Regions from separate parts of the Streptomyces sp. NBC_00178 genome, predicted to be linked through region 1. Evidence: riboswitches for the same ligand, from Rfam matches in the RefSeq annotation. Region 1 holds a riboswitch; the other holds the start of a gene.

Region 1 (10,592 bases):
GCTCCTCGCCTCCGTGCCCCACCTGGCGCGCGGCAGCGGCCCCGGGCGCGACCAGGCGGCCCGCCGCGTCCTCGCGGCGGCCTTCGCCGCCGTGTGCTTCCAGCCGCTGCACCACTCGGGGCTGAGCGACCGCTGGCTGGGCGAGGGGCCGTACGTCGCCGTCCTCCTGCTCCTGCTGCTGGTGCTCACCGCCCTGTGCGACGCCGTCCTCGCCGCGCTCACGGCGGGTACCGACCGTCCGTACGGGCCGCGGCTGCGCGACGAGCTCCGCGCGCTCAGCGGCATCGGGCCCGCGGTGTGCGCGACCGGTGCCGTCATGGCCCTCGGGGTCGCCGCCGCCGGCCTGTGGGCGCTGCCCGTCCTGTGCGTCCCGCTGCTCCTCACCCAGGTGTCGTTCCGCCGCTACGCCGCCGTCCGCACGACCTACCGGCAGACGATCGCGTCACTGGCCAGGTCCACGGAGATCGCCGGCTACACCCCGCACGGCCATGCCCGCAGGGTGGCCGACCTCTCGACGGCCGTGGGGCGGGAGCTCGGGCTCGGCGGCCCCGAGCTGACCGTCCTGGAATACGCGGCGCTCATGCACGACATCGGCCAGCTCTCGCTCGTCGATCCGGTGCCGCACGGGGCCACCGCGGCCCTCCCGCCGGACGAACAGCGCCGCATCGCCCTGCTCGGCGGGGCCGTCGTACGGCAGACCGGGGTGGACCCCGCGGTGGCCGTCGTGGTGGAGCGGCAGGCGGATCCGTACCGGGAACAGCAGACCGCCGCCAGAATTGTCCGTACGGTCAACGCGTACGACGACCTGTGCGGGGAAGGCGGCAAGGGGTCCCTGCGGGCGCTGGAGCAGCTCAGGCTCGGCACCGGCCGCGACTACCAGCCACAGGTGGTGGAAGCGCTGGCCAGGGTCCTGGCGCGAGGCGGTCCCGTGCCGGTGCGGGCCGGGTAACCCATGGGTAATGAGCGAGCGTCCGGCCCGGCATGGTTGGATGCGAAGAGAGCGGCAAACGAGGGTGTCCAGTCGGGACAGGCGGGAATCGTGAGGATCTTCGGGAAGGTACGGCATCGGCCGTCCGCCTCTTGGCGGCAGGCCACGGACCGGGCGTTCACGCTGATCGGCGACGGCCGGTACGAGGACGCGGGGGCCCTGCTGACGCGCGCGGCGGACCTGGAGCCCTGGCTCTCCGAGTCCTGGTTCAACCTCGCGCTGCTGCACAAGTTCCGGCACGACTGGGAGCAGGCGAGGGCCGCGGGGCTGCGGGCCGTCGCCCTGCTGGACCGGGAGTCCGGCGCCCCGGACTGGTGGAACGTCGGGATCGCCGCCACCGCGCTGCAGGACTGGCCGCTGGCGCGCCGTGCCTGGCAGGCGTACGGGCTCAAGGTGCCCGGCAGCGGCCAGTACAACGCGGCGGCCAACAGCGAGCCCACGGGCATGGAGCTGGGCAGCGCGGCCGTGCGGCTCTCTCCCGAGGGCGAGGCCGAGGTCGTCTGGGGCCGCAGGCTCGACCCGGCGCGGCTGGAGGTGTTGTCCATCCCGCTGCCGTCCTCGGGGCGGCGCTGGGGCGAGGTCGTGCTGCACGACGGCGTGCCGAACGGGGAGCGGGTCACCGCCGCCGGGCCGTCCTACCCGGTCTTCGACGAGATCGAGCTGTGGGCGCCCTCACCGGTCCCCACCTGGGTGGTGCTGCTGGAGGCCGCCACCGAGGCCGACCGGGACGCGCTGGAGCAGCTCGCCTCGGACGCCGGTTTCGCCGCCGAGGACTGGTCGTCCTCCGTGCGCCTGCTCTGCCGTGCCTGTTCCGAGAGCCGGATGGAGAGCGACGAGGGTGACGGTGAGCACCTCGATCCGCACGACCACAGCGAGCCGGGCCACCCGGGCCCCCTGGGGCACCGGACCGCCGGTGACCTCTGGGTTCCGGAGCGTGAGTGCGGGATAGCGGCCCCGGCGGGGCTGGTGCGGGGACTGCTGGACGGCTGGGTGGCGGACAGCCCGGACAGCCGTGAGTGGCGCGATCTGGAGGAAGTCTGCTGAGCGATGCCCGTAGGCTGTACGCGCACCGATCGCGGTGCGGTACTCACGGGTTTCAGGCTTGCAGGAAGGCGTACGGCGGACATGTCGCAGCAGGAGACGGACGAGCGGACCGGCGTGGACGACGAGGGCTTCCTCGTGGACACCGAGGACTGCGAGGCGCGTGAGGCGGCGTACCGCGAGCGCGGCACCTCCCGTCCGATCACGGTCGTGGGCAACCCGGTTCTGCACAAGGAGTGCAGCGACGTCACGGAGTTCGACGACGAGCTGGCCCGGTTGATCGACGACATGTTCGCGAGCCAGCGGACGGCCCAGGGCGTGGGGCTGGCGGCCAACCAGATCGGTGTGGACCGCAAGGTCTTCGTCTACGACTGCATGGACGACGACAACGTCCGGCACGTCGGGGTGATCTGCAACCCGGTGCTGGAGGACCTGGCTCCCGAGCAGCGCAACCTCGACGACTCCAACGAGGGCTGCCTGTCGGTCCCGGGGGCGTACGCGGCGCTCCCGCGCCCCGACTACGCGGTGGTGCGCGGTCAGGACGCCCGGGGCAACGCGGTGAAGGTGCGTGGCAGCGGGTACTTCGCGCGGTGCCTCCAGCACGAGACGGACCACCTGTACGGCTACCTCTACATCGACCGGCTGTCGAAGCGGGACCGCAAGGACGCGCTGAAGCAGATGGCGGAGGGCGAACCCCGCTACGAGGTCGTCCCCAACGACTGATCCCGGCCATTGTGGCGAAGGGGCCCCGCCGCCGGCGGGGCCCCTTCGCCATGTCGTGGGCGGCGGCCGGAGAGGGCGTGCTTTCCCTCGTGCTTTCCCTTCAACCCGCCCTTGGCAGGGCGTGGTTGACGCGCGTCGACCTGTCCGACAGGCTCACCCGTAAGCCCGCCCCCCACCTCATCGCGCAGGGAGACCCCGATGCTCAGACGTACCGCGCACCTCCTGCTCGGCCTTGTCATGACCATGGCTTTCGCGATAGGCGGGGCCGTGGTCACCGCCGGCACCGCGCAGGCCGACGGGTGTTACACCTGGACCCGCACCCTGTCGCCGGGCGCCACCGGCAACGACGTCACCCAGCTCCAGATCAGGGTGTCCGGCTACCCGGGATACAACGCCGTCCTGGCCGTCGACGGATCGTACGGTCCGGCCACCACCGCCGCCGTCAAGCGCTTCCAGTCCGCCTACGGCCTCGCCGCGGACGGGGTCGCGGGCCCGGCCACGCAGTCCAAGCTCTACGCGCTGCAGGACGACGACTGCACGCCGATCCACTTCACCTACCCCGAGCTCAACACCTGCAACAGCACCTGGGCCGGTGGGGCCGTGGCGGCCGGCACGGCCAAGGCGAACGCCCTGAGCAGCATGTGGAAGCTGGAGGCGCTGCGGCACGCGCTCGGCGACCAGTCCATCCGGGTCACCAGCGGCTTCCGCTCCACCTCCTGCAACGCGGCGGTCGGCGGAGCGACGAACAGCCGCCATCTCTACGGCGACGCCGTCGACCTGGGATCGGGACCGCACTCGCTGTGCACCATCGCGAAGCAGGCCCGCAACCACGGCTTCAACGGGATCCTCGGCCCCGGCTACGCCGGCCACAGTGACCACATCCACGTGAACCAGGGCCCCAGCCACTTCTGGTCCGCCTCCGGCTGCGGCATCTGAGGCGCTCCGGGGGCCGCCGGTCAGGCCGCCTCGGTCAGGCCGCCCGGCCCCCGGAACGTGCGGCGGTAGGCGTTCGGCGTCGTGCCCAGCGAGCGCACGAACTGGTGGCGCAGGGCGGCCGCGTTCCCGAAGCCCGTATGTCCCGCGATCGTGTCCATCGTCTCGTCCGACGTCTCCAGCAGGTGCTGCGCCAGCAGCACGCGCTGCCTGAGCAGCCAGCGGTACGGAGTGGTGCCCGTCTCCTGCTGGAAGCGGCGGGCGAAGGTCCGGGGCGACATGTGGGTCTGCACCGCCAGCTGCTCCACGGTCATCTCCTGGTCGAGGTGGCGCTCCATCCAGGCGAGCGTCTCGCCGACCGTGTCGCACCGCGTCCGGGGCAACGGCCGCTTGATGTACTGCGCCTGGCCGCCGTCCCGGTGCGGGGGGACCACCATGCGCCGGGCGATGGCGTTCGCCACGGCGGGGCCGTGCGCCTGCCGGACCAGGTGCAGGGCGGCGTCGATCCCGGCGGCCGTACCCGCCGAGGTGATGACCGGGCCGTCGTCCACGTAGAGCACGTCCGGCTCCACCCGTGCCTTCGGGAAGCGCCGGGCCAGCTCGTCGGCGTGACGCCAGTGGGTGGTGCACCGGCGGCCGTCGAGCAGCCCGGCGGCCCCCAGCACGTATGCACCGGAGCACACGCTCAGCACCCGCGCGCCCCGGGCGACGGCCCGGCGCAGGGCGTCGAGGACCTCCGCCGGGTACTCCCGCGCCATGAAGTGACTGCCCGCGGGCACGGCGACGAGGTCGGCCTCCTCCAGCCGCTCCAGCCCGTGGGGCGTGCTGATGGTGAATCCGGCGTGCGTCCGCAGGACCGGGCCCTCCGCCGAGACGACCGCGAAGTCGGTCACCGGCAGGCCCTCGTCCGAGCGGTCGAGCCCGAACACCTCGCACAGGACGCCGAGTTCGAAGGGATGGACCTCGTCGAGCAGCAGGGCGGCCACATTGTTCAGCATGGCGTCATTGTGGCAGTAATTCGAGGGTGCATGACAGTCCTGCCACTGCCCGAATTTCGTCGCGGGCACGACAGTAGAGCCATGAACACATTCCTGAGCTACCTGGTCACAGCCGCACTCATCGCCCTCGTCCTGCTGCCCGCGCTCGCCGGTCTCGCACGGGAGCGCCGGATCGACCACGAACTGCGGGAGGCGGACCTGCGGCGGCGGACGGCACCCCCGCAAAGGCGAGGCGCCGCGCGGCCGGTCACGGCCACGCGGCGCCCCCACCTCAGGTCGTGGGCCAGGGTCTAGAAGTCGTCGTCGAAACCGACGGACCCCTCCACCGCCACCTGGTAGGCGGACGGCCTGCGCTCGAAGAAGTTCGTCAGCTCCTGCACGCCCTGCAGCTCCATGAAGGAGAACGGGTTCTCCGAACCGTAGAGCGGCGGGAAGCCGAGCCGGGTGAGCCGCTGGTCGGCGACGCACTCCAGGTACTGGCGCATCGAATCGGTGTTCATGCCGGGCAGGCCCTCGCCGCACAGGTCACGGCCGAACTGAAGCTCCGCCTCCACCGCTTCCCGCAGCATGTCGGTGACCTGCTGCTGGAGCTCGTCGTCGAAGAGGTCCGGCTCCTCCTTGCGGACGGTGTCCACGACCTCGAACGCGAAGTTCATGTGCATCGTCTCGTCGCGGAACACCCAGTTGGTGCCCGTGGCGAGACCGTGCAGCAGACCGCGCGAGCGGAACCAGTAGACGTACGCGAAGGCGCCGTAGAAGAACAGCCCCTCGATGCACGCGGCGAAGCAGATCAGGTTCAGCAGGAAGCGGCGGCGGTCCGCCTTCGTCTCCAGCCGCTCGATCTTCTCGACCGAGTCCATCCACCTGAAGCAGAACTGCGCCTTCTCGCGGATCGAGGGGATCTCCTCGACCGCGTCGAACGCCGCCGCCCTGTCCGCCGGGTCGGGCAGATAGGTGTCGAGCAGCGTCAGATAGAACTGGACGTGCACGGCCTCCTCGAACAGCTGCCGCGACAGGTACAGGCGCGCCTCGGGCGAGTTGATGTGCTTGTACAGCGTCAGCACGAGGTTGTTCGAGACGATCGAGTCACCGGTCGCGAAGAACGCCACCAGCCGGCCGATCATGTGCTGCTCGCCGGGCGACAGCTTGGCGAGGTCGGCGACGTCGGAGTGGAGGTCCACCTCCTCGACCGTCCAGGTGTTCTTGATCGCGTCCCGGTAGCGCTCGTAGAAGTCCGGGTAGCGCATGGGGCGCAGGGTCAGCTCGAAGCCCGGGTCGAGGAGGTTCTTGCTCTCGGACGTACTCATTACTGGCAGGCCTCGCAGGACTCGGGGTTTTCGAGGGAGCAGGCGATCGCGTCAGCGTCGGGCGACGACGCCTGCTGTACGGGAATGGGGGCGGCGGCCGCGGCCTGCCCGGACGCCGCGCGGGCGATCCGGGTCGCCGGGCGCGAACGCAGGTAGTACGTCGTCTTCAGCCCCTGCTTCCAGGCGTACGCGTACATCGAGGAGAGCTTGCCGATCGTCGGCGTCTCCAGGAACAGGTTGAGCGACTGGCTCTGGTCGAGGAACGGCGTGCGCGCCGCCGCCATGTCGATCAGTCCACGCTGCGGGATCTCCCACGCCGTGCGGTACAGCGCCCGCACGTCCTGCGGGATCCACGCGAAGCCCTGCACGGAGCCGCTCGCCTCGCGCAGCGCCTCACGGGTCCGGGCGTCCCACACGCCGAGCCGCTTCAGCTCGTCCACGAGGTAGCCGTTGACCTGGAGGAACTCACCGCTGAGCGTCTCGCGCTTGAAGAGGTTGGAGACCTGCGGCTCGATGCACTCGTACACCCCGGCGATCGAGGCGATCGTCGCCGTCGGCGCGATGGCGAGCAGCAGGGAGTTGCGCATCCCGGTCTTCGCGACCCGGGCGCGCAGCGCGTCCCAGCGCTCCGGCCAGCTCAGCTCCGTGTCGTAGTGGTCGGGGTGCAGCACACCGCGGGCGGCGCGCGTCTCGGACCAGGCGGGAAGCGGGCCCGACCGCTCGGCCAGGTCGCAGGACGCCTCGTACGCGGCCAGCATGATCCGCTCGGAGATCTTCGTGGACAGGGCGCGGGCCTCGGGGGAGTCGAAGGGCAGCCGCAGCTGGAAGAAGACGTCCTGGAGGCCCATCGCGCCGAGACCCACCGGACGCCAGCGGGCGTTGGAGCGGCCGGCCTGCTCGGTCGGGTAGAAGTTGATGTCGACGACCCGGTCCAGGAACGTCACGGCGGTGCGCACGGTGGCGTCCAGCCGCTCCCAGTCGATGCCGCCGTCGGCCACGAACGCGCCCAGGTTGACCGAACCCAGGTTGCAGACGGCCGTCTCGCCGTCGTCGGTGACCTCGAGGATCTCGGTGCACAGGTTCGAGGAGTGCACGACCCGGCCCGGCTCGGCCGTCTGGTTGGCCGTGCGGTTGGAGGCGTCCTTGAAGGTCATCCAGCCCTGACCGGTCTGCGCGAGGGTACGCATCATCCGGCCGTACAGCTCACGCGCGGGCATCGACTTGCGGGCCAGGCCCTTGGCCTCGGCCGCGCGGTAGGCCGCGTCGAACTCGTCGCCCCACAGGTCGACCAGCTCGGGCACCTCGGCGGGGGAGAACAGCGACCACTCGGTGTCGGCGTCGACGCGGCGCATGAACTCGTCCGGGATCCAGTGCGCCAGGTTGAGGTTGTGCGTGCGCCGCTGGTCCTCGCCGGTGTTGTCGCGCAGCTCCAGGAACTCCTCGATGTCCGCGTGCCAGGTCTCCAGGTAGACGGCGGCGGCACCCTTGCGGCGGCCGCCCTGGTTGACCGCGGCGACCGAGGCGTCGAGCGTCTTGAGGAACGGCACGATCCCGTTGGAGTGGCCGTTCGTGCCGCGGATCAGCGAACCCCGGGCGCGGATGCGCGAGTACGAGAGGCCGATGCCGCCCGCGTGCTTCGAGAGGCGGGCCACCTGGTGGTAGCGGTCGTAGATCGAGTCGAGCTCGTCCAGCGGCGAGTCCAGCAGGTAGCAGGAGGACATCTGCGGGTGCCGGGTGCCGGAGTTGAAGAGGGTCGGCGAGGACGGCAGGTAGTCGAGGCGGCTCATCAGGCCGTACAGGGAGGCCACTTCGTCCAGGGCGCGCTGCGAGGTGTCCTCGGCCAGTCCGGCGGCCACGCGCAGCATGAAGTGCTGCGGGGTCTCGACGACCTGCCGGGTGAGCGGGTGGCGCAGCAGGTAGCGGCTGTGCAGCGTGCGCAGGCCGAAGTAGCCGAAGCGGTCGTCCGCCCCGTCGGCGAGCGAGCGTTCCACCAGCGCGTCCAGCGCGGCCGCGTGCAGCGCGACGAACTCCGCCGTGCGGTCCGCGATCAGGCCCTCGCGGTGCCCGACGGCGACCGACGAGGAGAAGGAGACCGCGCCTTCGCCCGCCGCCTCGTCCGCGATCGCGAGGGTGAGCAGCCGGGCGGCGAGCCGGGAGTACGCCGGGTCCTCCGAGATCAGACCCGCGGCGGCCTCGGTGGCCAGCGAGCGCAGCTCGGCCTCGTCCGCCCGCGCGCTCCGGCCGCGCAGCGCGGCGGCCGCGACCCGTCCGGGGTCGGTGTCGGGCAGATCGGCGGTCAGACCGGTCAGGGTCCGCAGCAGCGCGGTCCCGGGCGCGTCGGTCGTGAGGCTCTCGGATTCCGCGGCTGAAACCGGGTCTGCGGGCGCGATGGTCACTGGGGCTATCCCTCGCTCGGCTCGGGGCCTGCGGGAGCGGGGCAGCCGGGCACGGTCGCCCCCGGGGAGGGAGCACGGCGCGCACGGCGTCCACCGGCCTTCCGCGGGGCCCGGACGTCTCGGCATCCGGTTCGGTCGAGCCGGACGCACCGTCGGCAGGTCCTCGGACTCCGCGGTGCGCGAATGCACACCGATCACACCGTTGCGGGACAGTTCCGGATTCGCACCGGATTCCCCTGCGGCGACAGCGAGGTCGAGCATACATGTGGGGGCTGCCGATTGAGGCAGCCCCCACATGTAGTGTCGTGACGGGTCAAAAGGTCAGGCGGTACGTCAGCAGGGTGAAGCCGGGAAGCGGGCTCCAGTCCCGCTCAGGGGTCCGTACGAAGCCGAGCCGCGCGTAGATGCGGTGGGCGGACCCCATGGACGGCTGGGTCGACAGCACCACCCCGGACAGCCCCTCGGTGGCGCGTGCCCGCTCGACACAGGCCCGGACGAGCGCCTCGCCGGCACCGCGTCCGCGCGCCGCACGGGAGACGGCCAGCATCCGCAGTTCGGCCTCGTCCCCGCCCGCGATGTCGGTCCACGGGCTGCCCGGCGTGACGTAGGTGACACCTCCCAGCAGGAGGCCACCGGGGTCCACCGCCGCCAGCACGAGCGCCTCGGCGGCGCGGCGTCCGACGGCGCGGAGCTGTTCGACGTACTGATCGGCCGCGCCGAAGTCCAGCAGTCCGTCGTCGAGGTAGGCCCGGGTGGTGATCTCGCCCAGGGCCTCGTGCTCGCCGGCGCGGACCGGTCTGATCGAGACGTCCATGCGCGGAGTCTGCCTCAGACGGCGGCCCGGCGCACGTGCCTTTCGGGGAGCCGGCGAACCGGCCCCGCACACGGGCCCGTCCCGGCAGGGCGGACCCTGCCGGGACGGACGACGTCACGGGCTACAGGCGTTCCAGGGGCTCGGGCTCGCCTCCCGGCGCACCCACCGTGGCCGGCGGGAGCGTGACCTTGACGCCGGGCTCGCCGACGTCCGCGGTGTAGTCGGACGGCGAGGTCTCGTCGATACCCGCCGGGGCCTTCAGCGCGTTCAGGACGAAGGTCAGCACGACCACGACGACGATGTTCAGCACGATCGCGGTGAGACCGATGTAGCCGATCTCGCCGATGCCGGGGATCTCCTTCGAGGAGCCGCCGAAGTGCTTCTGCGTCGGGCTGGCGACGCCGTACGCGGCCACCGTGCCGTAGATCATGCCGACGGCCCAGCCTGCGATCAGGGCCCAGCGGTGGAACCACCGGGTGAACAGGCCGCCCACCAGCGCCGGCATGGTCTGGAGGATCCAGATCCCGCCGAGCAGCTGGAAGTTGATCGCGACCGTCTTGTCCATGGTGAGGACGAAGGCGAGCGCGCCCACCTTGACGAGCAGCGAGACCAGCTTGGAGACCTTGGTCTCCTGGGCCGGTGTCGCGTCGGGCTTGATGAAGTCCTTGTAGATGTTCCTGGTGAAGAGGTTCGCCGCGGCGATCGACATGATCGCGGCCGGCACCAGGGCGCCGATCCCGATCGCGGCGAAGGCCACACCCGCGAACCAGTCGGGGAACATGGTCTCGAACAGCTGGGGGATCGCCAGCTGCCCGTTGTCGACCTTGATCCCGGCCGCGATCGCCATGAACCCGAGCAGGGCGAGCAGGCCCAGCATCAGGGAGTACAGCGGCAGGATCGTGGTGTTGCGCCGGATCACCTCACGGCTGCGGCTGGAGAGCGTCGCCGTGATCGAGTGCGGGTACATGAAGAGCGCGAGCGCGGAGCCCAGTGCCAGCGTCGCGTAGCCCCACTGGCCCATCTCCCCGGGCACGAGCGCGCCCCTCGGTTTGCCCGTCGCCTCGTTGGTCTGGGCGAACGCCTCGCCGGCCTTCGCGAAGATGTCGTCGAAGCCGCCGAGTTTGATCGGGATGTAGATGATGGCCACCGCGATGACCAGGTAGATCAGGCCGTCCTTGACGAACGCGATGAGCGCGGGGGCCCGCAGTCCCGAGGAGTACGTGTACGCGGCGAGGACCGCGAACGCGATCAGCAGCGGCAGGTCCTTGACGAACCAGTGGGTGTTCTCGCCGCCGCCGACGCCCATGACGTCCAGCACGGCCTGGATGCCGACCAGCTGGAGCGCGATGTACGGCATGGTGGCGAGGATGCCCGTGAGGGCGACCGCCAGTG
Region 2 (10,592 bases), 1.8 Mb from region 1:
GCCGAGGACTTCGACCCGCTCACGCTCCTGGACCGCCTGCTGCCGGTGTACGCCGAAGTCCTCGCCGACCTGCGGGCGGCCGGCGCCGAGTGGGTGCAACTCGACGAGCCGGCTCTCGTCCAGGACCGCTCCCGGGCGGAACTCGGCGCGTGCGAACGCGCCTACCGCGACCTCGGTTCGCTCACCGACCGGCCGAAGCTCCTCGTCGCCTCCTACTTCGGACGTCTCGGCGAGGCGCTCCCGCTGCTCGCCAAGGCACCGGTGGAAGGGCTCGCGCTCGACTTCACGGAGACCGCCGCCGTCCAGGTCGACGATCTGGCCGCCGTCGGCGGACTGCCCGGGAAGCGTCTGGTCGCGGGGGTCGTGAACGGCCGCAACATCTGGATCAACGACCTGGAGAGGTCCCTGTCGACCCTCGGCACGCTGCTGGGGCTGGCCGGCCGGGTCGATGTGGCGTCCTCGTGCTCCCTGCTGCACGTCCCGCTCGACGCGGCCGCCGAGCGGGAAATCGATCCGCAGGTGCTGCGCTGGCTGGCCTTCGCGCGGCAGAAGACCGAGGAGATCGTGACCCTCGCCGCGGGGCTGGCCCGGGGCACCGGGGCCGTGGCGGCCGCGCTGGCGGCCAACCGGGCGGGCCTCACCTCCCGCCGGACCTCCGCCGTCACCCGTGATCCGGCCGTGCGGGCCCGCGCGGCCGCGGTGACCGGGGCGGACGCCCGTCGCACCCTGCCGTACGGGGAACGGGCCGCGTCCCAGCGCGCCCGGCTCGGCCTGCCCCTGCTGCCGACGACGACCATCGGCTCGTTCCCGCAGACCGGCGAACTGCGCGCCGCACGCGCCGGTCTGCGGGCGGGGCGCATCGACGCGGCCGCCTACGACGAGCGCATCAGGGCCGAGATCCAGGAAGTGATCACGTATCAGGAGAAGGCCGGGCTGGACGTGCTGGTGCACGGCGAGCCCGAACGCAACGACATGGTGCAGTACTTCGCCGAACGGCTGACGGGTTACCTCGCCACCCGGCACGGCTGGGTGCAGTCCTACGGCACCCGCTACGTCCGCCCTCCGGTCCTGGCCGGCGACATCTCCCGCCCCGGACCGATGACCGTGGGCTGGACGACGTACGCCCAGTCGCTCACCGACCGTCCGGTCAAGGGCATGCTCACGGGTCCGGTCACCATGCTGGCCTGGTCCTTCGTGCGGGACGACCAGCCGCTCGGGGACACCGCCCGCCAGGTCGCGCTCGCCCTGCGCGACGAGGTCCGTGACCTGGAGGCCGCGGGCACCTCGGTCATCCAGGTGGACGAGCCGGCACTGCGGGAGACACTGCCCCTGCGGGCCGCGGACCGTCCCGCCTACCTCGGCTGGGCCACCGAGGCGTTCCGGCTGACGACCAGCGGGGTACGCCCGGACACCCAGGTCCACACGCACATGTGCTACGCCGAGTTCGGTGACATCGTGCAGGCCATCGACGACCTCGACGCCGACGTCATCAGCCTGGAGGCCGCGCGTTCGCACATGCAGGTCGCCCACGAACTCGCGGCCCACGGATACCCGCGCGAGGCCGGGCCCGGGGTGTACGACATCCACTCGCCCCGCGTGCCGTCCGCCGGGGAGGCGGCGGACCTTCTGCGCGCCGGACTGCGGGCGATCCCGGCGGAGCGCCTGTGGGTCAACCCGGACTGCGGTCTCAAGACCCGTGGCTGGCCGGAGACCAGGGCGTCGCTGGAAAGCCTGGTCGCGGCGGCCCGCACGGTGAGGGACGAGCTCACCGCGTCCTGACCCACCGGGCGGCACCGGCCGGGGCGGTCGCCCCGGCCGGTGCCCTCGCGGCGCCACGTCCGCGTCAGCGGCACGGCTCAGCGGGCGAGGCAGCAGTCCCCGCACGTCGAGCCGCCCGGCGTCCGGTAGTAGAGGCAGCAGCTGCGCCGGCGGAAGCCCAGGCCCGGTCCGGTGACCGAGCCCGTTCCCACGAGCCGCCCCGTGCCGAGCAGTCGGTCCACCAGGCGGGTGAGCGGCCCCCGGATGTCCGGACGGGCGGCCAGCAGGACGCCGGCCGAACCCATCAGCGCGGAGGCGGCGTTGCCGTCCAGCAGGCGTGGTGCGATCCTGACGGCCAGACCGGCCTCCAGCCGTGCCAGATGGTCCATGACCTGGGCGCCGAGGGTGTGTTCGGGTTCCGCGAGGCGGTCGGCGTACCACCCGGCGGGGGCAGGCAGCCCGAGTGCCGAGCCGGTGTCCTCCCTGCGCAGGGTGTCCAGGTCCGGCACGATGCCGTGGAGCAGCGTGCAGGCCAGCACGGGTGACCAGAGGCGTGCCGCGTGGCCGAGCTGGGCGATGGACACGCCGACGCGCAGATCCGTGCGGTACCGGTCGGCGACGGCCGTGGCCAGGTCGGCGAAACCACGGGCGTAGGACGCGCCGACGGGGTGCCAGCCTTCGTCGGGCGCGTCCGTGCGCAGCGCGAAGAAGCCACCCAGCGCCGCCACCTCGGCCAGAGCGCTCGCCACGGCGTCGCCCGGCGCGCGTGCGGCGTCGGGCGGGCCCGGTGGCACCCGCTCAGGTGGCCGCACGGCGCCGAGGGGGAGCGAAGGCGTACAGATCGAGGATCGCCGGCCGGGGCGCGACCCCGGGGCCGCCGGCACGTGCCCAGGCGGCTATGTCCTCGGTGGCGTCCGGGTCGTTGACCAGACCCAGCCAGACGGGCCGGGCTCCCGCGGCCCTGCCCTCGGTGGAGGGCTGTACGACGACGACGTTGGCCTGGTCGCACACGTCGAGGCATTCGGAGACCCGCACCGGTGCCGCGCCGCGCAGCCGCGCGGTCTGCGCCGCGTGGTCCCCGGTCACCTTGGGGCTGCCGCAGCAGCAGTCCCGGCACACGACGATCCGGCAGGGCACCCGCCCCGTCACCGGTGGTGGCACGGTGCTGCCGAAGACCTCTTCGGCCGGGTTCTCGGACATGCCGAACCCCCCTCTCTCCGGGGAGATCCGCCCCGGGGTACGTCGAGGAGGCGACCGCGTGAGTCTCCTGGCTCTCGGGTCGTGGCTCGTCCCGTCCTTCCCGCCCCCGTGGGGGGCGGTGGACGTCGCGGGATCCGCTCGCCGATCACAGTGGCGGGACCGCGCCGGATTCGCACCGGCTTCCTCGGGCCGCCGTCGCCCTGTCGTGGACCATCATGGCATCCGGCGACCGGTGGCGCGGCGGGCAGCCCCGGGGCGGCTGCGGGCACCCGAGGCGGGGCGGCCCGCGCGAGCGTGCGGACGGGGGCCCGTCCCGCCCCGTCCCGGCAGAACGTAGGATCACCTGGTCATCGCCGCGACGGGAGACAGGAAGCCGGTGTGAATCCGGCACGGTCCCGCCACTGTGACCGGGGAACGCGGACCCTCCGCATGCCACCGCGCACCGCGCGGCGGAGCGGGGGCGCCGATCCCGGGAGTCAGGACACTGGCCTGTCGCGGGCCCGATCCGAGGAGCGCGGACTCCCCAGGAGGCTTCACGTGTTCACAGGCATGCCCCTTTTCCCTCACGCACTCAACTCCCGCAGGCGCGGCGCCCTGCGCACGGCGGCCGGCGTACTCGCTCTGTCGGCGCTCGCGCTGACGGCGGGCTGCGGCTCGTCCGACGGCCCGGGTGACGACCCGGGGGCCGCGGCGTCGTCGCCCGCCGGCTTCCCGGTCACCATCGACAACTGCGGTGTGAAGACGACGTACACGCGGCCTCCGGCCCGGGTCGTCACCATCCACCAGCATCCGGCGGAGCTGATGCTCGCCCTCGGTCTCGGGGACCGCATGGTCGGGACCGCCTACCCGGACTCGTCCGTACTGCCGGAACTGAGGAAGGCCTACGAGGCCGTCCCGGAGCTCGCCGAGGAGGAGCCGTCGTTCGAGACGGTCCTGGACGCCGAGCCCGATCTCGTCTACGGCGGCTACGGCAGCGCGTTCGGCGAGAAGGAGGGCCGCTCCCGCAAGGCGTTCGCCGACGCGGGCATCGACACCTACCTCAACCGCGAGTACTGCGGCAAGAAGCAGGTGACGATGGAGGACACGTACGAGGAGATACGCACCATCGGCACGATCTTCGGTGTGCCGGGGCGCGCCGACTCGCTCGTGTCGGACCTGAAGGGCCGTGTCGGCAAGGCCGCCTCCGCGGTCGACGGCGAGGCGGACGTGCCGGTGTTCGTCTACGACAGCGGCGACAAGTCGGCGTTCACCGCGGGCGGCAAGAGCCTCGGCACGGAACTGATCCGGCTCGCCGGCGGGAAGAACGTCTTCGCGGACCTGGACGACGTCTTCGGGGACGTCTCCTGGGAGCAGGTCGTGGAGCGCAGGCCGGAGGCCATCGCCATCTACGACTACGCGGGCTCCGACAGCATCGAGCAGAAGGAGAAGTACCTCCTCTCCCAGCCCGCGCTCGCCGACGTGCCGGCGATCAGGAACAAGCGGTTCGTCGTCCTGCCGCTGACCGCGACCCTGGTCGGGATCCGGTCGGCCTACGCGGTCGGGGATCTCGCCCGCGGCCTGCACCCCGAGAGCTTCCGGTGACCGCTCCCACCGTGGAGGTTCCCGGCCGGCGGGCCGGGGGGAAACGGCCCGCCGGGAAGGTGACGGGCCGCGGCACGCCGGCGCTCACCCTGCTCGTCCTGACCGCGCTGCTGCTCGTCTCGCTGACCGCGGGGCTGGCGATCGGCTCGGTGCACGTGCCGCCCGGTCAGGTGTGGGGCATCGTGGCGCACGCGATCGGCGTCGACCGGTCACCGCCCTCGTGGTCCCCGGCGCGCGAGACCATCGTGCTCGACGTACGCGCCCCGCGCGTCCTGCTCGGGGCGGTGACCGGCGCCGGGCTCGCGGTGGTGGGCACCGCCATGCAGGCGCTCGTCCGCAACCCGCTCGCCGAGCCCTACCTGCTGGGTGTCTCGTCGGGGGCGTCCCTGGGCGCGGTGAGCGTGATCGTGTTCGGGGTGACCTTGTTCGGCCCGGTGTCGCTGTCGGCCGCCGCGTTCGCCGGTGCGCTGGGCGCCCTGCTGCTGGTGTACGCCACCGCGCGTACGGGGGGCCGCATCAGCTCCGTACGCCTGGTGCTGTCCGGTGTGGCGATCGCGGCGGTGCTCACCGCGGTGCTGGACCTGCTCCTGCTGACCACGGACCGGGGCAACGAGGCCCGGGCGGTGCTCGCCTGGACCCTCGGCGGTCTCGGCGGCGTCAGCTGGGCGACCCTCTGGCTGCCCGGCGCCGCCCTGTTGCTGGGCATCGCCGTGCTGTCCCTGCAGGCGCGCAACCTGAACCTTCTGCTGGCGGGCGAGGAGGCGGCCACCACCATGGGACTGGACGTCGCCCGCTTCCGCTCGCGGATGTTCGTGCTGCTGTCCCTGGTCACGGGGGTGCTGGTCGCCGCATCGGGACCGATCGGCTTCGTCGGTCTGATGCTGCCCCACATCGTCCGGCTGTTCGTCGGCGGTGACCACCGCCGGGTGCTGCCCACGGCCGCGCTCGGCGGGGCGGTCTTCCTCGTCTGGGCGGACATCGCCGCACGCGTGGTGGCCGCGCCCACGGAGATCCCGGTCGGGGTGCTCACCGCACTGTGCGGCGGGCCGTTCTTCCTCTGGCTCATGCGCCGCGACGCGCGGCGCGGCACCGGCGAAGGAGTGGCATGACCGCGACCGCACTCGTCGTCGACGGGGTCACGCTCACGGCCGGCGCCCACCGCCTCGTCACCGAGGTCTCGTTGACCGCGCGGCCCGGTGAGGTGATCGGCCTCGTGGGCCCCAACGGCAGCGGCAAGTCCAGTCTGCTGCGCGCCGTCTACCGCGTCCTGCGGCCCGTCACCGGCGAGGTCCGGGTGGACGGGCAGGACGCCTGGTCCCTCCCGGTGCGCCGGCTGGCACGCATGGTGGCGGCGGTGACGCAGGAGTCGGCGGGCGAATTCGACCTGTCGGTCGGCGAGGTGGTGGCGATGGGGCGTACACCGCACAAGCGGCTGCTCGCGGGGGACACCGCCGAGGACGCCGAGGTGATCGCGTCCGCCCTCGCCGCCGTGGACGTCACCGGACTGGCGGCGCGTCCCTTCGACCGGCTGTCGGGCGGTGAGCGCCAGCGCGTCCTCATCGCCCGGGCCCTCGCCCAGGAGCCCACGCTCCTGGTCCTGGACGAGCCGACCAACCACCTCGACATCCGGCACCAGTTGTCCGTCCTCGGCGCGCTGCGGCGGCTTCCGGCCACGGTCCTGGTCGCCCTGCACGACCTCAATCTCGCCGCCCGCTACTGCGACCGCCTGTACGTCCTGGCCGACGGCGAGGTGGTCGCATCGGGCACGCCCGTGGACGTGCTGACACCGGCGCTGCTCGACCGGGTGTACGGCGTGACCGGCGAGGTCGCCGTCCATCCCCTGACGGGCGCGCCGCAGGTGACGTTCCTGCACGGACGGCCGGATCCCGGCGGGCCCGCGGGAGCCTGAGCGCGGAAGGACCCGCCTCTCGTCCGGGGGCGGGTCCTGGTTGCCGGAGCGGTCAGTCGAGGGCGGGCGGCGCGGCATCCGCCGATGTGCCCCAGTCGGAGGGAGCCGTGCCGACCTCGAAGGACAGTTCGCGGGTGCCGCGGATGTCCTCGGTGGTCAGGTAGGTCTTCCCGTACGCCGCCCCGTCGGTCCGCGCCGAGCGGATGTAGCGCGCCGAGTCGGAGGTCCCGGGGGCCTTCACCGTCAGACGGCCCTCGGGGTAGTAGCGCCGGTCCAGGGTGAGGTCCACGCGCTCGAAGACCGGGGTGGAGAGGCCCCAGGTGTCGGTGCCCGGCTGGACCGGGAAGATCCCGATCGAGGACAGGACGTTCCACGCCGACATCGTCCCGAGGTCGTCGTTCCCGGTCATGCCCGTCGGGGCGTCGGTGAACAGGGTGAGCGCCGCGTGCACCACGTCGGTCGTCTTCGACGGCTGACCGGTGGAGAGGTAGGTGTACGGGGCGATCAGGTCGGGCTCGTTCTGCGGGTTGTACTTGTCCGCGTTGTAGTAGTCGTACGGCCCGTTCACCCACACCTCCCGGGCGGTCTTCGCCGGGTCCTTCACCAGCTGGTCGTAGGCGAAGAACGAGTCGAGGCGCTCGTTGGCGGCCTGCGTGCCGCCGATCAGGGAGACCATGCCGGGCAGGTCCTGGGGCACGAGCCACTGGTACTGCCAGGACGTGCCCTCATGGAAGCCCTCGCTCTGTGCCGGGTCGGCGGGCCCGGTGAAGGCGCCGTCCACGTCACGGGCCCGGAAGAATCCGGTCGAACTGTCGAAGATCTTCCGGTAGTTCTGGGCGCGCCGGGTGTACCGCTCGGCGTCCTCCTCGTGGCCCAGCTCCTTCGCCATCTGTCCGAGCATCGCGTCGGACAGGGCGTACTCCAGGGTCGCGGACGCGCCGTGGTCGTAGTCGGAGTCGCCGGGCTTCGCGTGCGGGCGGCCCTTGATGTAGGGGGCGAAGCCGTCGGCGAGGTACTCCTTGTTGGCCTCGCGGCCGACGGGGGCGGAGCCGGCCGGGGGCACACCGTCGGCGTTCTTCTTCAGCGCCCGGTACGCCTGCTCCTCGTACCCCTTGAGCAGGCCCTGCTGGTAGGCGTTGGTGAGGAACGGGGTGACCGGGTCGCCGGTCATGATGTTCGTCTCGACCGTGCCGTAGCCCCACTTGGGCAGCCAGCCGCTGTCCTCGTCGATCTTGATGACGGAGATCGCCATGTCGCGGGACTCGCCCGGTGCGAGGAGCGACAGCAGCTGGGCCTGGGTGCGGTAGGTGTCCCAGAGCGACCAGTTCTGGTAGTAGGTGAAGCCCTTGGCCCGGTGGGTCTTCTGGTCCCAGCCGGTGTAGCGGCCGTCGACGTCGCTGCCGATGTTCGGTGCGAGGAACGCGCGGTAGAGGGACGAGTAGAAGGTCCGGCGGAGGGTCTCGCCACCGCCCTGCGCCTTGACGTCGCCGAGCCTGTCCTCCCACGCGGCCTGCGCGGCGCGTGCGACCTTGTCGTACGGACGGCCGCCCTCGGCGCGGAGGTTGAGGGCCGCCCCCTCGGCGTCGACGTACGAGATCGCCGTGGTCGCCTCGACGGTGCGGTCCTTGGTGGTGTCGAAGCGCAGGAAGGCACCGTTGCGCTCGCCGCCCGCCGTCGAGGTCTTCGAGCCCTCGGTGACCTGCTCGCCCTTCCACGTGCCCGAGGTGGTGAAGGGCCGGTCGAAGCGGGTGATCGTGTAGACGGTGTACGGCTTGGTGTCCTGGCAGAATCCGCTGCCGGTGATGGCGGTGCGCACCGTGCGGCTGTCCAGGATCTCGACCCGGGTGCCGACCGTCCTGTGCAGCGACTGGCCCGCGTTGATGAGGACGTTGGCCTTGTCGGTGGCGGGGAAGGTGTAGCGCTGCACGCCGGTGCGCTCGGTGGCGCTGAGTTCGGCCTTGATGCCGGTCTTCAGACCGACGGTGTAGGTGCCGGGGCTCGCCTTCTCGTCGTCGTGGCTGAACTCGGCGGCGTAGGCCGCGTTGTCCGTGGACGTGATGTCGCCGGTCGTCGGCAGTACGGGGAGGTCGCCGCCGAGTCCGCAGCCCACGCCGGAGATGTGAACGGTGGAGAAGCCCCTGATGTGGTTCTCCGAGTAGTCGTATCCGGTGTTGTGGCCGGTGTCGGGCGAGAACTGCACCATGCCGAACGGCACGGCGGCGCCGGGATAGGTGTTGCCCTCGTTCTCGGTTCCGATGAACGCGTTGACGAGATCGGTCAGCCGGCCGCGCTCGGCGTGCGCCCCTCCGTCCGCCGCGGCGGGCGCGGCGAGGGCGCCGCCGAGGAGCGCGGCCGTGACGGCCACCGTCCCCGCACTGCGTGTCACGTGGGTCCATCTCATGGGGAGAACGCCTCTCCAGCCTTAGACAACGTTGTCAGATCGCACTGCGCGATCATTCTTGGCTTGTATGCGTGTACCCGTCAAGAGTGGTGGCGGTGCCCGTGAGGGACCTCCACCGGTCCGCCACGAACGGCCGGGGGTGCCCACGGTCCGGCGGGCCGCGTCTGCGGAACCCCACCGCCGGCGGACCCGGAGGTGGGGAGGAGGGGCCTCAGCGCAGTGAGGCGTACACGATGAGGTTGTCCACGGGGTGCCCGTCGGCGTCGAAGGCCCCGTCGCACGTGATCAGCCGGAGGACACGCTCGTCGGTCGGTCCGTAGACCTTGCCGGTGGGAAAGGCCTTCTTGCTGACCGTCTGCGTGCCGGTGACCCTGAAGTGCGTCTGCCGGCCCGCCGCGTCGGACACGGCGATGTCGGCCCCCCGGTCGATCCGGTGCAGGTCGTGGAAGACGGCCTCGCCGAACCGCGTGTCGTTGTGGCCGATGAGCACGGCGGCGCCCGGCTCGCCGGGGACGGCCCCGCCCGCCCACCAGCCGGCCGTCATGCCCTTCTCGGCCGGCGGGACCTCCACCGTGCCGTCCTCGTTCAGCCCCAGTCTCAGCAGGTCGCTGTCTATCCCGAGCGACGGAACGGTCAGCCGTGACGGCGCCATGGCCTTCGGCGACTCCCGGGGCCGCGGCTGCGATGACCGCGGCTCCGGGGAGATCCGGGGGTCCGCGCTCCTGGAACGCTCCGGTGCGTCGGCCGCGCCGCAGGCGGTGACGGGGGCGAGCAGCAGGCAGACGGCCGCCGCGATCACGGCGGTCCGCCGCGACGGGTGCGGGGTGAGGAAGGGCATGACTACTCCGGTGCGTGGAAGTGCGGGGTGGCGTACGGCGGATGGCGCCGCTCCTGGAGGAAGCGGCGCCATCGTGCGGGATCAGCCGTTGCGCTGGGCGGCGGTCCGGCGGCGTACGACGAGGACTCCGGCGCCCGCGAGCAGCACCGCGCCGGCCGCCGAGCCGTAGAGCGCCGTACCGGCGGCGTCCTGGGCGGGGCGCTCCCCCGCGTCGACACCACCGCGGGGCATCCGGTCGGCCGGCAGGGGGGCCGGCGCGGCGGTCGGCCTTTCGTCGCGGCCCGCCTGGCTGGGCACCGGGGTGGCGGCCTGCTCCGCGGGGGCCGCCGAGGTGGCGGGGTCGGCGGGCACCGGGGTGGGCGTGCCGTCGGCCAGGGCCGCGGCGGACGGGAGCAGCACCGCACCGGCCGCCACGGCGGTGAGGACGGCGGTGCGCACGATGGGACGAAGGGACATGAAGGACTCCGATTCCGGCTCGGCGTTCTGTGGTGCCCGTGCACGTGTGCGCGCCGGGCGGCCGAGCGTCCCCTCAGGGTGGAGTGGAGTTGTCAGGAAGCTGTCAGACCGCTGTGTCCGTCGGATCAGGGCCCGCCGCGGGAAGCCGGAGCGTGAAGACGGAGCCCTCCCCCACGGTGCTGACGACGGCGGCCGTACCTCCGTGCGCCTCGACGAGTTTGCGGACGATGGCCAGTCCCAGGCCGCTGCCGCCGGTGCGGCGGTTGCGGGACTTCTCGGCACGCCAGAACCGGTCGAAGACGTGGGGCAGGTCCTGCGGTGCGATGCCCGTGCCGGTGTCGGCGACCTCCACCACCACGTCCTGGCCCGCCTTCCCGGCACCGTAAGCCCGCAGGGTGACCCGTCCGCCCGCCGGGGTGTGGCGCACGGCGTTGGTCACCAGGTTGCCG

Evidence for each region. A riboswitch is a leader RNA that binds a small molecule or an ion and turns the genes downstream of it on or off. The one in region 1 is predicted to bind cobalamin.
Region 2: linked by a shared signal. The riboswitch ahead of OHT61_RS29435 ((2Fe-2S) ferredoxin domain-containing protein) and the one ahead of OHT61_RS21570 (ribonucleoside-diphosphate reductase subunit alpha) in region 1 are both predicted to bind cobalamin.

What each region holds. Positions count from the first base shown of each region.
Region 1 covers NZ_CP108143.1:4,880,093-4,890,684, forward strand. The annotation lists gene OHT61_RS21535 (HD-GYP domain-containing protein) at 1-949, shown strand, start outside; gene OHT61_RS21540 (tetratricopeptide repeat protein) at 1,040-2,032, shown strand; gene def (peptide deformylase) at 2,114-2,752, shown strand; gene OHT61_RS21550 (D-Ala-D-Ala carboxypeptidase family metallohydrolase) at 2,951-3,688, shown strand; gene OHT61_RS21555 (GlxA family transcriptional regulator) at 3,709-4,683, opposite strand; gene OHT61_RS21560 (hypothetical protein) at 4,765-4,977, shown strand; gene OHT61_RS21565 (ribonucleotide-diphosphate reductase subunit beta) at 4,974-5,990, opposite strand; gene OHT61_RS21570 (ribonucleoside-diphosphate reductase subunit alpha) at 5,990-8,386, opposite strand; cobalamin riboswitch at 8,524-8,647, opposite strand; gene OHT61_RS21575 (GNAT family N-acetyltransferase) at 8,700-9,200, opposite strand; gene mctP (monocarboxylate uptake permease MctP) at 9,322-10,592, opposite strand, start outside.
Region 2 covers NZ_CP108143.1:6,714,919-6,725,510, reverse strand. The annotation lists gene metE (5-methyltetrahydropteroyltriglutamate--homocysteine S-methyltransferase) at 1-1,779, shown strand, start outside; gene OHT61_RS29440 ((2Fe-2S)-binding protein) at 1,857-2,507, opposite strand; gene OHT61_RS29435 ((2Fe-2S) ferredoxin domain-containing protein) at 2,557-2,958, opposite strand; cobalamin riboswitch at 3,020-3,143, opposite strand; cobalamin riboswitch at 3,288-3,465, shown strand; gene OHT61_RS29430 (ABC transporter substrate-binding protein) at 3,508-4,539, shown strand; gene OHT61_RS29425 (FecCD family ABC transporter permease) at 4,536-5,648, shown strand; partial or broken gene OHT61_RS29420 (ABC transporter ATP-binding protein) at 5,744-6,448, shown strand; gene OHT61_RS29415 (GH92 family glycosyl hydrolase) at 6,501-8,849, opposite strand; gene OHT61_RS29410 (class F sortase) at 9,061-9,687, opposite strand; gene OHT61_RS29405 (hypothetical protein) at 9,769-10,143, opposite strand; gene OHT61_RS29400 (sensor histidine kinase) at 10,247-10,592, opposite strand, start outside.